DNA from 2 places in the Pseudorhizobium marinum genome. Region 2 is predicted to be linked to the other one. Evidence: riboswitches for the same ligand, from Rfam matches in the RefSeq annotation. Region 2 holds a riboswitch; the other holds the start of a gene.
The links. A riboswitch is a leader RNA that binds a small molecule or an ion and turns the genes downstream of it on or off. The one in region 2 is predicted to bind cobalamin.
Positions count from the first base shown of each region.

Region 1: it holds a riboswitch for cobalamin, as region 2 does, so the genes downstream of both, EO99_RS0124560 (ABC transporter substrate-binding protein) here and EO99_RS0123770 (DUF1636 family protein) in region 2, are expected to answer to the same signal.

Region 1 covers NZ_JMQK01000039.1:9,406-16,824, reverse strand. The annotation lists gene EO99_RS0124575 (M23 family metallopeptidase) at 1-599, shown strand, start outside; gene clpB (ATP-dependent chaperone ClpB) at 727-3,327, opposite strand; cobalamin riboswitch at 3,905-4,133, shown strand; gene EO99_RS0124560 (ABC transporter substrate-binding protein) at 4,293-5,309, shown strand; gene EO99_RS0124555 (FecCD family ABC transporter permease) at 5,306-6,346, shown strand; gene EO99_RS0124550 (ABC transporter ATP-binding protein) at 6,343-7,107, shown strand; gene EO99_RS0124545 (class I SAM-dependent methyltransferase) at 7,191-7,419, opposite strand, start outside.
Region 2 covers NZ_JMQK01000032.1:14,029-21,447, forward strand. The annotation lists gene cobO (cob(I)yrinic acid a,c-diamide adenosyltransferase) at 1-235, opposite strand, end outside; gene EO99_RS0123760 (CbtA family protein) at 232-969, opposite strand; gene EO99_RS0123765 (CbtB domain-containing protein) at 981-1,157, opposite strand; cobalamin riboswitch at 1,194-1,385, opposite strand; cobalamin riboswitch at 1,444-1,650, shown strand; gene EO99_RS0123770 (DUF1636 family protein) at 1,752-2,147, shown strand; gene cobW (cobalamin biosynthesis protein CobW) at 2,144-3,181, shown strand; gene cobN (cobaltochelatase subunit CobN) at 3,196-6,519, shown strand; gene cobG (precorrin-3B synthase) at 6,516-7,419, shown strand, end outside.

The DNA.
Region 1 (7,419 bases), on a different contig from region 2:
ATTTCGGCGACACCACCACCCGCTTCTACCGCTTCCAGGATCCCGAAGACGGATCGGTCGATTATTTCGACGGCGAAGGGAAGAGCATCCGCCAGTTCCTGCTGCGCAACCCGGTTCCGAACGGCCGCATGACCTCGGGCTTCGGCATGCGCCGCCATCCGATCCTCGGCTTCTCGCGCATGCACACCGGCACCGACTGGGCCGCCTCGCGCGGCACGCCGATCATCGCGTCCGGCAATGGCACCGTCGAATCGGCCGGCTGGTCGTCCGGCTACGGCAACCAGACCATCATCCGCCACGCCAACGGCTACGAGTCCTCCTACAACCACCAGAGCGCCATCGCCAAGGGCGTCAAGCCGGGCGCCAAGGTGACCCAGGGCCAGGTGATCGGCTATGTCGGCTCCACCGGCCTCTCGACCGGCGCCCATCTGCACTACGAGCTGATCGTCAACGGCACCAAGGTGGATCCCATGAAGATCCGTCTTCCCGGCGGCAAGTCGCTCGCCGGCGACGATCTCGCCCGCTTCAAGGACGAGCGCAGCCGCATTGATGCGCTGCTTGGCACCGGCGGCGATCCGGCGGAAGTCGCCAGCCGCTGACCCCACGACAGGGCTGATCCCGAACGAGAAATGGCGGCCCGAAGGCCGCCATCGCTTTTTCATGCCGCGCGGGGTTAAGCCGCTTGGCGGACCTCCGCTTTTACGCCGCTTCGCGGACCTGACCTTCTTACGCCGCTTCGCGGACTGGCCGCTTGACGCGGAAGAGCAGGCGATCGGTGCCGGCGTCGACCGCCACCGTCGACTCGTCGGGGATCTGCCCGCCCAGGATCTGCTCGGCGAGCGGATCCTGCACGAACTTCTGGATCACCCGCTTCAGCGGCCGCGCCCCATAGACCGGATCATAGCCCTTGTTGGCCAGCCACTCGCGGGCGTCCGGGTTGAGCGTGATGGCGATCTTGCGCTCGGCCAGCAGGGACACCAGCCGCTTCATCTGGATGTCGACGATCGTCCCCATTTCGTTGCGCGCCAGGCGGTGGAAGAGAATGATGTCGTCGACGCGGTTGAGGAATTCCGGGCGGAAGGAGGCCTTGACCACATCCATCACCTGCTCGCGGACGCTGTCCACATCCTCGTTCTCACCCAGTGCGGTCAGATAGTCCGCCCCGAGGTTGGAGGTCATGATGATGATGGTGTTCTTGAAATCCACCGTCCGGCCCTGGCCGTCCGTCAGCCGCCCGTCGTCGAGCACCTGCAGGAGCACGGTTAAGACATCCGGATGCGCCTTCTCGATCTCGTCGAAGAGGACCACCTGATAGGGCTTGCGCCGCACCGCTTCCGTCAGCGCGCCGCCTTCCTCGTAGCCGACATAGCCGGGAGGCGCACCGATCAGCCGGGCGACCGAATGCTTCTCCATGTATTCCGACATGTCGAGGCGCACCATGGCGGTCTCGTCGTCGAACAGGAAGCGGGCGAGCGACTTCGTCAGCTCCGTCTTGCCGACACCGGTCGGCCCGAGGAAGATGAACGAGCCGATCGGCCGGTTCGGATCCTGCAGGCCGGCCCGCGACCGGCGCACGGCCCGCGACACCGCCTGGACGGCATCGCCCTGGCCGACCACGGATTTGGCCAGTTCGTCTTCCATCCGCAGCAGCTTGTCACGTTCGCCCTCCAGCATCCGGTCGACCGGAATGCCGGTCCAGCGGGACACGATATGGGCGATATTGTCCGGCGTGACGACCTCCTGCACCATGGCATTGACGCTCGTGTCCTGGGCTTCGGCCGCGGCAAGCTCCTTCTCCAGGCCCGGGATGACCCCATAGGCCAGCTCGCCGGCGCGCTGGAACTCGCCCTTGCGCTGCGCGATCGCCAGTTCGTTGCGGGCCTCGTCGAGCCGCCCCTTCAGATCGGCGGCAAGCCCGAGCTTCTGCTTTTCCGCCTGCCAGCGGGCCGTCAGCGCACCGGCTTCTTCCTCAAGCGAGGCGAGTTCAGTCTCCAGCCGGTTCAGCCGGTCGGCCGAGGCAACGTCGGTTTCCTTCTTCAGCGCTTCGCGCTCGATCTTCAGCTGCATGATCCGCCGGTCGAGCTCGTCGAGCTCCTCGGGCTTGGAATCCACCTGCATTCTCAGCCGCGACGCCGCCTCGTCCATCAGGTCGATCGCCTTGTCGGGCAGGAAGCGGTCGGTGATATAGCGGTGCGAGAGGGTCGCGGCCGCCACCAGCGCGGAATCGGAGATCCGCACCTTGTGGTGCTGCTCGTATTTTTCCTTCAGGCCGCGCAGGATCGAGATGGTGTCCTCGACCGTCGGCTCGTTGACCATGACCGGCTGGAACCGGCGGGCAAGGGCTGCATCCTTCTCCACGTGCTTGCGGTATTCGTCGAGCGTGGTGGCGCCGACGCAATGCAGTTCGCCGCGGGCGAGCGCCGGCTTCAGGAGGTTGGACGCATCCATCGCGCCGTCCGCCTTGCCGGCCCCGACGAGCGTATGCATCTCATCGATGAACAGGATGATCTCGCCGTTTTCCGACTGGACCTCGTTCAGCACCGCCTTCAGCCGCTCCTCGAACTCGCCGCGGTACTTCGCACCGGCGATCAGCGAGCCCATGTCGAGCGCCATCAGCCGCTTGTCCTTCAGGCTCTCCGGCACGTCGCCGTTGACGATGCGCAGCGCCAGGCCTTCGGCAATCGCCGTCTTGCCGACGCCGGGCTCGCCGATCAGCACCGGATTGTTCTTGGTGCGGCGCGACAGCACCTGGATCGTCCGGCGGATCTCGTCGTCACGGCCGATCACCGGATCGAGCCGGCCCTCGCGGGCTTCTGCCGTCAGATCGCGGGCATATTTCTTCAGCGCGTCGAAACCCTGCTCGGCATTGGCGCTGTCGGCCGTGCGGCCCTTGCGCAGGTCGTTGATCGCCTGGTTGAGGGCGTTCGCCGTCAGCCCGGCCTTCTTCAGCGTCGCCGCCGTCGAAGCGCTGCTTTCGATCGTCAGCGCCAGGAGAAGCCGCTCGACGGTAACGAAGCTGTCGCCCGCCTTCTTGGCCGCCTCTTCGGCGGTGGAAAAGACTTTTGCGAGCGGCTGCGACAGATAGATCTGTCCCTCGCCGCCGGACACCTTGGGCAGTTTGGCAAGTGCAGCGTCATTGGCGATGCGAGCGGCCTTGGCGTCCCCGCCGGCGCGCGCAATCAGTGCCGCGGCCATGCCCTGGTCGTCGTCGAGCAGCACCTTCAGCACATGCTCCGGCGTGAACTGCTGGTGACCGTCCGACAGCGCCTTGCTCTGGGCCGACTGCAGGAAGCCGCGCACCCGTTCCGAGTATTTTTCGATGTTCATGTCAAACCTCCACGGATCGTTCCGCCCTTCATACGGCACGGATCGATGATTGAGATTGAGCTCCCTCAAAAGGCGAGCCCGTCTGCCGTAAAAAATTCCGGCGTCGATGCAGATATGGGAGCCGATTTTAAGGATTTAAAGAGCCGTTACAGGGATCTGCGGCCGCTGCCGCAAGCACCGCCGAAGCAGCCGTCAGCGGAGCGGCGATCGCCGGAGTTCACGCCGGGACAGGCTGCCGGGGCGGATGGTAAGTCCCCAGATCATCCGGGGTGACAATCCGGCAATGCTGCGCCACTCAGCCTTGATGAAGATGCTCCGTCGCATGATCGGAGATCGGGCTTCGGTCAGTGCCATGGCAGCCTGTCGCTGACCGTCATGCTGGCGCTCGACTGGGCCTGTTCGCGCGTCAGGGCAAGGCGGAGGGCCTTCAGTCGAGACGGCATCTGGACAACCCGCGATCGGCCGGCTATAAGTAACGTTATTACATAACTTATGGAGACTTCCTGATGAAGGATCATCCCTGTTCCCGACAGGCCTGCGAGCCGCCGCTGCCGACCTTGACGTCACGTCGGCTTGGCGTTTAGCTGGCCCCGATGGTTCCCCGACGGTGACTCGAAGGGGATTAATAGGGAACACGGTGAGGCCTCCCGCAAGGGTGCCGAGACCGTGGCTGCCCCCGCAACTGTGAGCGGATTGCCACTCATCCTCGGGCGTCGCAAGGCGCCATGCCACTGGGTTATCCCGGGAAGGCAGATGAAGGGCGCATATCCGTGAGCCAGGAGACCTGCCATCGAACACCACTCAGTCAGCCGGGCGGGGATGCCCGGCAAGGGAACAGATATGACCGACCTGCACCTTTGCCCCACGGCACCCCTCCGTCTCGACCGGTTTCCCGCCGGCGGCCACGCCGCCGATGCCGTCTGAACCCACGGCATTTGCCGCCTTTCCTCTGATCGAGATAGTTCATGCACAAGCTTGTTGCCAGCCTCACGCTTTCGCTTGGCCTGATCGGCCTTGCCACGCCGGTCCTCGCCGCCACCTCCTATCCCTTGACGATCGCCAACTGCGGCCGCGAGATCACCTTCGACAAGGCGCCTTCGCGGATCGTCTCGATCGGTCAGGGGATGACCGAAATCCTCTTGTCCCTTGATCTGGCCGAAAAGATCGCCGGAACCTCCGTCTGGGTCGGCCCGGTACTGCCGCAATATGCGGAGATCAATCGCGGCATCCAACGGCTTGCCGACAATGATCCGAGCTTTGAATCCGTCGTCGGGCGGGAGCCGGATCTGGTCGCGGCCGAATTCGAATGGCACGTCGGCGCGCAGGGCTCGGTCGGCAAGCGCGAGCAGTTTGCGCAACTGGGCATCGACACCTATGTCGCGCCCGCCGACTGCGTCGCCAAGATCAATACCAACGGCGGCGATGGCGTTCGCGGACAACTCTTCACCATGGATCTGGTCTACCAGCAGATTGCCGAGCTCGCCGAGATCTTCGACGTGACGGAACGCGGCGACGCCCTGATTGCCGATCTGAAGCAGCGGGAAGCCGCAGCCAGGGCCTCGGTCGCCGGCGCCTCCGGCAAGAACCTGCCCGTCGTCTTCTGGTTCTCCAGCAAGGAAGTCGACGGCGACGCCTTCATTGCCGGCAGGAACGGGGCGCCCGCCTATATCCTCGGGACGCTGGGTGCCGGCAATGTCGTCGACACGCAGGAAGAATGGCCGCTCGTCGGCTGGGAGACCATCGCGGACGCAAATCCCGCCGTCATCGTCATCGCCACCATGGATCGCCGCCGCTATGCCGCCGACGATCCGCAGGTGAAGATCGATTTCCTGGAGAACGATCCCGTCACCCGGGAGCTCGACGCCGTGAGGAACCGGCGCTTCGTCCTGATGGACGCGCAGGCGATGAACCCCACCATCCGCACGATCGACGGCATCGAGATCCTTGCGAACGGCATCAAGACCTTCGGTCTTTCCCCGTGAGTCTGGCCTTTCCCGCGCGTTCGCCGCGGTGGGCGCTTGTTGCGCTTGCCGCGGTCGGCCTCCTGCTTCTTGCCCTGATGGTGAGCCTCGCCGTGTCGATCGGCGAGATCGCCATTCCGCTCGCCACCACCGCAAAGGCCGTCGCCAACCGGCTCTTTGCCGCCGACTTCGAACTCAGCCGCATCCACCAGGGCATCATCTGGGACTATCGCCTCAGCCGCGCGCTGGTCGCCGCCAGCGCCGGCGCCTCGCTGGCGCTCTGCGGCGCGGTGCTGCAGGCGCTGCTGCGCAATCCCCTGGCCGAACCCTATGTGCTCGGCATCTCCGCCGGCGCCTCCACCGGCGCCGTCTGCGTTACTATCCTCGGGTTCGGCTATGGCGTGCTCAGCCTCTCCGGCGGCGCCTTCATCGGTGCGGCCATCGCCTTCCTGCTGGTCGGCATCCTGGCGGCGGGCGTCGGCGGCACCAGCGAGCGCGTCATTCTCTGCGGCGTTGCCGGATCGCAGCTCTTCAGTGCCCTGACCTCCTATATCGTCACCACCTCCGCCAATGCCGAACAGGCCCGCGGCGTGCTGTTCTGGCTGCTCGGATCGCTGAGCGGCGTGCGCTGGCCGGATGTCTATCTTTCGGCGCCCGTGGCGCTCGTCGGCCTTGTCGTCTGCCTGGCGCATGTGCGCGCGCTCGACGCCTTCGCCTTCGGCAAGGATGCCGCCGCCGCACTCGGCATCTCCGTCCGGCGGGTGCAGGTCGTGCTGCTCGGCACCACCGCCGCCATGACGGCCTGCGTCGTCAGCATGGTCGGATCGATCGGCTTCGTCGGCCTCGTCGTCCCCCATGCGGCCCGCTTCCTGGTCGGCCCCGGCCATGCGCGCCTGCTGCCGGCAGCCGCTCTCTTCGGCGCCATCTTCATGGTCGCGGCCGACATCATCTCGCGCATCATCATCCCGCAGCAGATCCTGCCGATCGGTGTCGTGACGGCGCTCTTCGGCGCCCCCGCCTTCGCGCTGATCCTCTATCGCGCTCGGAGAACGGCATGAGCATCGCCCTCGATGACGTCAGCTTCGCCGCCGGTGACACCCTCATCGTCGACGGCGTCAGCCTGCAGGCGGAAAGGGGCAAGGTGCTCGGCCTCCTCGGACCGAACGGATCCGGGAAATCAAGCCTCCTCCGGTTGATCTGCCGGCTGCGGAAGATCCGCAGCGGCGTCATCCGTCTGGACGACGACGACCTCTCGTCGATAACCCGCGCCGCGCTCGCCCGGCGCATCGCGCTCGTCGAGCAGCAGGCGGAAACGGACACGCAGATGACCGTGCGCGAGGTGGTCCGGCTCGGCCGCACCCCGCACCGCGGTTTTCTCACCCCATGGTCGCTGCAGGACGAGGCGGCCGTCACGGAAGCGCTCGCGCGGGTCGACATGCAGGAGCGCGCCGACCGGCTCTGGCAGACGCTCTCCGGCGGCGAGCGGCAGCGCGTCCATCTCGCCCGGGCGCTCGCCCAGGAGCCGGACGAACTGCTTCTCGACGAGCCGACCAACCACCTCGACATCCAGCACCAGCTCGACATTCTGTCGCTGGTCTCCAGGCTCGGCATCACCTGCATCGTCGCACTGCATGATCTCAACCTCGCGGCCATGTTCTGCGATCGGCTGGCGGTGCTGGAGGGAGGCCGCATCGTCGCCGCCGGCACGCCGGAGGCGGTCCTGACCGAGGACCTGCTCGAGAGAGTCTTTGGCGTCCGTGCCCATGTGGAGAAGTCGCCGGTGCACGGCCGCTGCAACATCCAGTACCGCATGGGCTGAACCGCCGCGCCGACGCGCAAAGGGCGGGCACCGGTTTGCAATCCGGTGCCCGCCCTTGCTGTCTGAGGATGTAGCGTCCGCCGTCAGCTGGCCTCCAGCACCATGTTCAGCGGCGTTTGCGCTGCCCGTCTGACCTTGCTGAAGCCGCCGGAGCGAATCACCTCGGTCAGCCGCCGTTCTCCCGCCTGCGCCCCGAGCGCCAGCCCGGTCTCCTGCGCCAGCGATGTCGGCACGCAGATCATCGTCGATGCCGCATAATAGAGCCGCCCGACCGGATTGATGTTCTCGTCCAGCGTATCGGCAGCCATGGGT
Region 2 (7,419 bases):
CGCCGGTCGACCAGCCGCCCTTGATGAACTGCACGATCCCGACGCGGCGGTTATGCCCAAGCATGCGCAGCGCCAGCCCAAAGGCTGCCGTCGACTTGCCCTTGCCGGAGCCGGTGTGGACCATGAGAAGACCCTTTTCGACGGTCTTCTCGGCCACCTCCGCATCCTGCACCGCCTTGCGGTTGGCCATCTTGGCGCGGTGGCGCTCCTCGGCCTGATCGGTAATATCCTTCACCGGACAGGCTCTGCAGTGCCAGTCGAATAGACCTCTTCGCCGCCGCGAAGCCTTGCCCGGACCAAACCGGACACAGCACCAAGCAGCGCCCAGAAGACGAGGCTGGTGGCAAGCACCGCGGCCACGAAGCGGGCATGCAGCTCCGCCGGCACCGCCGTCTCGTAGCTTGCCGGATGCGGCGCGCCGAGAATATGCGGCAAGACAAGCAGGACGACCGCAACGACGGCGAGAACCGGGGTGCGGGTATAGGCGAGGAGACCGAGCGCGACGGCCGTGCAGCCGGCGGTCGCGACCCACCACAGCTGCCGCGCACCGAGTTCTGCGGCCGGCATGCCGGGAAGCTCGGGCGGCAGGCCGAGGCCGGGCGCCAGGCTGAAGGCGAGGAAGCCGGCAAGGCCGAACATCAGGCCGCCGCGCCAGTCCTTCAGACCGCCCAGCGCTTCGGCGGCGGTCACGAGAAGGAGGGCAAAGCCGATCCCGGCCAGCATGTTGGCGGCAGCGGTATAGAGGAAGCGCTCGGCGCCGTCGGCCGGCATCCAGGCTTCGGCATCATCGTGATGGTCCGCGGGAGCGGCCGCGTCATGGGAATGACCCGCTTCGGCACCGGCACCCTCGAAGGTTTCGGCCTGGACAATCAGCGGAACGGTGGCAAAGCTCTGCATCACGGTGAGCATGAGCCCGGACAACAGTCCGGCGATCACCGCCGCGAGGACGATGTTGCGAAACAACGACATGTCAGAATTCCTCAGTGGCAGGGAAACGCGAGCGAATGGCGCGAGTCGTGCGCCGCGTTGTGCACGACTTCCATGTGGGAGAAGCCGACGAAGCCGACGAAGAAGAGGCCGAGCATCGCTGTCATGCTGAGGGGGATGATCTTGGAGGCGGAAATGCCGATTGCGCCGGCTGCCGTCTTGGTCGTCATTATGTCTGTCCTTTCACCCTCCACCCGAGGGCATTCGTTTTCACATGGCCGCCGGCAGGTCTCCTGGCTCGCGGATCAGACGCTCTCTCCCGCCTTCCCGGATCGCTCCAGTGGCATGATGGGATCAAGCTCTCCGCTCACAGTTGCGGGGGCAGCCGCGGAGTTGACGAACCCGTCTCACCGCATTCCCTCTGGTCCCTTTCGGGCACCGACGACGGGTCACTATAACCCAAAAGCTCCGAGCGGCAATCGTCTTTGCGACGCATTGACACGAACCGGCGACCGGGCTTACTGAAAGCCTGACGGTTCTTTTCCGGCAACGGAGAAGACGAAAAGGGAATGCGGTGCGATCCGGCAACGGGTCAATGCCGCGGCTGCCCCCGCAACTGTAAGCGGAGAGCTTCTGCCAAAAAGCCACTGGGGTGATCCCGGGAAGGTGGGCAGCAAGCGACGACCCGCGAGCCAGGAGACCTGCCGTCGCCATGTCTATGCTTTTCCGGGCGGGGTGCTCCGGAGGAAGCCCTGGATCACCAAGGCGAGGCTGCCAGCGGCAGTCCGTCGCGCGCCCCATATCGATCGAGTTGGAACGCGGCCTTGAGTGACGACCCCGCCATCAGAGACACCGACGTCACGATCTTCGTGTGCACAAACTGCCGCTGCGCGACCGATTCCGAACTGCGCCCCGGCGTGGCGCTGATCGAGGCGCTGCGCGACGCGACGGCCGACCTGCCGCTCGCCGTCAAGCCCGTCACCTGCCTTGCCAACTGCCAGAAGAGCCCGAGTGCGGCCTTTTCCCATCGCAGCGGCTGGTCCTATGTCTTCGGCCATCTCGCGCTGGAGAACGTGCCCGACATCGTCACCGGCGCCATGATGCTGGCCGAGGACGAGCGCGGCTTCCTGCCCCTGCGCGGACGTCCGACCTGCCTTCGCGGCAACGGCATGTCCGCCCGCATTCCCCCCTTCAACCACCACGAGGACATGCCCACATGAGCGTCACCTTCGACCGCATCCCCTGCACCGTCGTCACAGGCTTCCTGGGCGCCGGCAAGACGACGCTGATCCGCAACCTCATCGAGAATCTCGACGGCAAGCGGCTGGCGATCATCGTCAACGAGTTCGGCGATGTCGGCATCGACGGCGAGGTCCTGAAGGGCTGCGGCATCGAGAGCTGCCCGGACGACAACATCATCGAGCTCGCCAACGGCTGCATCTGCTGCACCGTCGCCGACGACTTTGTGCCCGCGATCGACCAGATCCTGGCACGCGAGCCGCGCGTCGACCACATCCTGATCGAGACCTCGGGTCTGGCGCTGCCCAAGCCCCTCGTGCAGGCCTTCCAGTGGCCCGCCGTCAAGGCGCGGGTCACGGTTGATGCCGTCATTGCGGTGGTCGACGGCCTCGCGCTTGCCGAAGGCCGGGTGGCCCACGACCATGCGGCCCTGGAGGCGCAGCGCCTGTCCGACGACAGCATCGACCACGACGATCCGGTCGAGGAAGTGTTCGACGACCAGATCGCCTGCGCCGACATGATCGTGCTGACCAAGACCGACCTCATCGACGCCGACGGCCTGGCGCTCGCCAGGGAACGGATTTCGGCCCATCTGCCGCGGGCGGTAAAGATCATCGCTGCGGCGAACGGCCAGGTCGACCCGGCCGTGTTGATCGGGCTCGGCCTTGCGGTCGAGGACGATATCGAGAACCGCAAGACCCATCACGACGACGAGCTCGACCACGACCACGACGATTTCGACAGCTTCGTCATCGACCTGCCGGCCGTCAGCGATGCCGACGAACTGGCGCAGCGGATTTCCGCCACGGCCGAAGCCGAGAACGTGCTGCGCATAAAGGGCTTCGTGGACGTCGCGAACAAGCCGATGCGCCTGCAGGTCCAGGCGGTAGGGTCGCGCGTCAACCACTACTTCGACCGTGCCTGGGCACCCGGCGAGACCCGCCAGAGCCGCCTTGTCGTGATTGGGGAAAAGGGACTTGATCGCGACGCGATAGAAAGGATGCTGGCCGCTTAAGGCTCTGCAACGGCATGCATATTCTGGCCACCACATCGTCGTCTCTCGACGACCTCATCGAGCCGGTCGACCTGAACCAGGCGCCGGCTGATGTGGTGGTTTTGTCCTTTTCCGGCAGCGATCTGAACGGCATCGCCGCCGGCTGGCCGATAGACGGTACTCTCTCCCTGGCGACGGCCAACCTCAGCGACCTCCGGCATCCGATGTCGGTGGACCTCTGGCTGGAGAAGACGGCCTCGCAGGCGAAGCTGATCCTGGTGCGGATCCTCGGCGGCTACGACCGCTGGCAGTATGGCGCCGAGGAACTGGCGCGCATGGCACGCTCCAAAGGGATCAGGCTCGTCATGCTGCCCGGCGAATGCAGCGTCCGGGACGATCGCCTTGCCGCGGCTTCGACGGTCGACGAACCGGAACTCCTGGCCATCCTGACTTGCCTGCGCGAAGGCGGGCCGCAGAACATGCGCCTGCTGGCGTCACGACTTGCCGCTCTCGTGCGCGGCGAACAGCTGGAGCTGGAAGCGGCGCAGGTCATGCCCAAGGCCGGTTTCTATGAGCCCGCAACAGGGCCCGTCGCGCTCGAGGACCTGCTGGCCTCCTTCCCGGCCGACGCGCCGAGGTTGCCGATCCTCTTCTACCGCTCCATGCTGCTCGCCAATGACGCGGCACCCATCGACGCGCTTTTCGAGGCGCTTGCCCGTCGCGGCTACGCCCCGGTGCCGATCTTCGTCGGCAGCCTGAAGGACGAGCACAGCCTGGCATTCGTCGAGCAGGCGCTCGCCGATCTCTCTCCCGCAGCGATCCTGGCGACGACGGCCTTCGCCGCCGGCGCCGATGCGGATGGCGCGACCCTGTTCGATCGCGCTGGCGTCACAGTTTTCCAGGTTGTCATTGCAACAACGCAGCGCGATGCCTGGCGGGACAACCGCCGCGGCCTCGGCCCCTCCGATCTCGCCATGCATGTCGTGCTGCCGGAACTCGACGGCCGGCTGCTGGCCGGGCCGATCTCCTTCAAGCAGGGCAGCACCGCATCCAGCCTCGTCAACCAGCCGGAACCGGACCGGGTCGAGCAGGTCGCCGAACGCGTCACCCGCTTCCTGCGTATGAAGGCGACGCCCCGGGCCGAGCGCAAGGTGGTCATCCTGCTGCCGGACTATCCGAATGCGCCGGGCCGCACCGGCTATGCCGTCGGCCTCGACGTGCCCCAGAGCGTGCTCGGCATGCTGAGGGAACTTTCGACAGCCGGCTATGCAGTGGACAGCATCCCCGAGACGCCTCGGGCGCTTCTCGATCTTTTGACCAAACGGCAGGCGGCGCTGCCTGTCGATGCCTATCATGCCTTCTTCCAGAACCTGCCCGAAGCTTCCCGCGCTGCCGCTACAGCCGCATGGGGTGCGGCAGAGAGCGATCCGGAGGCCGAAGGCGGAGCATTCCGCTTCCGGGCTGCCCGCTTCGGCAATATCACCGTGGCGCTGGCACCCGATCGCGGCCGGGACGGCGACCGGCGCGCCGACTATCACGACCCCGACCTGCCGCCGCGTCACGCGCTGCTCGCCTTCGGCGCCTGGATTCAGGCCGCACTCGAAGCCCATGCCATCGTTCATGTCGGCGCCCATGGCACGCTGGAGTGGCTGCCGGGCAAGACCGCTGCGCTCTCGGGCGAATGCTTCCCGGAAATCGTTTTGGGCGACCTGCCCGTCATCTATCCTTTCATCGTCTCCAATCCGGGCGAGGCGGCCGTCGCCAAGCGGCGCATCGCCGCCGTTACCATCGGCCATCTTCCGCCGGTTCTGGCCGGCGCCGGTCTGTCCGAGAGCCAGACGCGGCTGGAACTGCTGGTCGACGAATACGCGCAGGCCGACGGCCTGGACCGCCGGCGCCGCGACAGGCTGGCCAAGCTGATCGTCGACACCGCCCATGAACTCGGGCTCGCCGACGAAGCCGGCGTCTCGCGCGACGACGACCCGGATACGGCGCTCACCCGCATCGACGCCTTTCTCTGCGACCTGAAGGATTTTTCGATCAAGGACGGCCAGCATGTCTATGGCGCGGTGGCGGTCAACGACGACGACCCGTCCAGGATGGCCTGCGCAGCCGCCGAACGCGATGCCCTGCTCGGCGCCCTCGACGGGCGCCATGTCCGTCCCGGGCCGTCCGGAGCGCCGGCCCGCGGTCGGCTGGACGTGATGCCGACCGGCCGCAATCTCTTTGCCAGCGATCCGCGCACGCTGCCGACGCCAACGGCCTTCGAGTTGGGCCGCAAGGCGGCCGATGAGGTACTGCGCCGATACCTGCAGGACCACGGCGACTGGCCGACCAGCCTCGTCTTCGATCTCTGGGGCAGCGCCTCGCTGCGCAGCGGCGGCGAGGAAGTGGCGCAGGTCCTGGCGCTGATGGGAGCCCGCCCCGTCCATGATCCGATGACGGGGCGCGTCACCGGCATCGAGGTCCTGCCGCCGGCATCGCTCGGCCGCCCGCGCATCGACGTGACGCTGCGCATCTCCGGCCTGTTCCGCGACATGTTCCCCGCGCTGATCGCGCTGCTGGATGCCGCCACCCGGGCCATTGCGGTCCGCGACGAGGCGCCGGGCGACAATCCGCTCGCCGAAGAGGCGAAGGAGCGGGGCAGCGTCCCCGCGCGCATCTTCGGCTCGGCACCCGGCACCTATGGCGCCGGCATCGAGGACCGGCTGGCCGACGGCAGCTGGGACGAGCGCGAAGAGCTCGGCCGCATCTATCTCGATGCCACGAGCCATGCGTTTTCCGGCGCGCAAGGCGACGCCGCCGAGGCGCGCGGAGAGTTTGCGGAGCGCATCCGGTCGGCGGATCTTCTGGTCCATACCGGCGATGATCCCGGTCGCGATCTGCTCGACGGCTCCGCGGACGTCGCCTTCATCGGCGGGTTTTCCGCCGCCGTCGCGGCACTCGGCGGCAAGGCCGATGTCATCGCGCTGGACACCACCGACCCGAACAATCCGAGAGCCCGTTCGATCTGCGAAGCCATCACCCGGGTGGTGCGGGCGCGCGCCGTCAACCCGCGCTTCATCGCCGGCCAGATGCGCCACGGACCGCGGGGTGCTGCCGAACTGGTGGAGACGGTCGACCGGCTGATCGGCTTTGCCGAGACCACCCACGCCATTCCGCATGCGCTGATCGAGGCGACCTACGAGGCCTATGTGGTCGACGAGGTGGTGCGCGACTTCCTGCTGGCAGAGAACCCGGAAGGCGCGCGCTACATGGGCGAGCGCTTCCGCGCCGCCCTGCGCCGTGGCCTCTGGCACCCCCGCCGCAATGCCGTCGACCAGGAGCTGGAGATGCTGTTCGGGGAGAAGGCGGCATGACGGCGCTCTCCCTCGACAGAACCGCCCTCGACATGCGCCGCGGCGCCTGCCCCGCCCTTTCCGCCCCGATGCAGACCGGCGACGGCTTGCTGGCGCGCATTGCGCTGACGGAGGCACTCCATCCATCGCAGCTGGCGACCCTCTGCCAGTTGGCCCGTCGGCACGGCAACGGCATCCTTGATATTTCCGCACGCGGCAATCTGCAGGTTCGTGGGCTCACCGCCCTCTCCGCGCCCCAACTCGATGCCGAGGTCCGCGCCCTGCAGCTGCCGCTGCGCGAGGGGCTGGCAGTGGAAGTACCGCCGCTGGCCGGCATGGACCCCGACGAAATCGCCGATCCCCGCGCCCTGGCCGCAGCGATCCGCAAGGGTGCCGCCGATATCGCAGGTCTTGCGCCGAAGATGAGCGTCGTCGTCGACGGTGGCGGGCGCCTGCGCCTGTCCGATCTGCTCGCCGACATCCGGCTCGTGGCGAAGCGCCACGGCGGGTGCATCGGCTGGACGCTGCTGCTCGGCGGCACGGAGGCGGCCGGCGGGGTTCACGCTGTCCTCAGCGAGGCCGAGGCGGCTCCGGCAGCGCTCGCCCTGCTTGGCGAACTGGCATCGAAAGGCACTAAGGCTCGGGGTCGAGATCTGGCATCCGGTCTGCCGCGCAATTCGGTGGCCACACAGTCCGTTTCGCCCTTCGGTCTCCACCGGCTCGCAGCGGGTCGCGCGGCGGCGGGTATCGGCCCGGCCTTCGGCCAGATCGATGCCGAACAACTTACCGCACTCTGCGAGGAGGCCGTGGCTCTGGGCATGACGGCGGTGAAGCCGGCGCTCGATCATTCGCTCATCTTCTTCGGCCCGCCCGACGCCTGCGAAAGACTGATCGCCTTTGCGAACCTCAACGGCTTCGTCA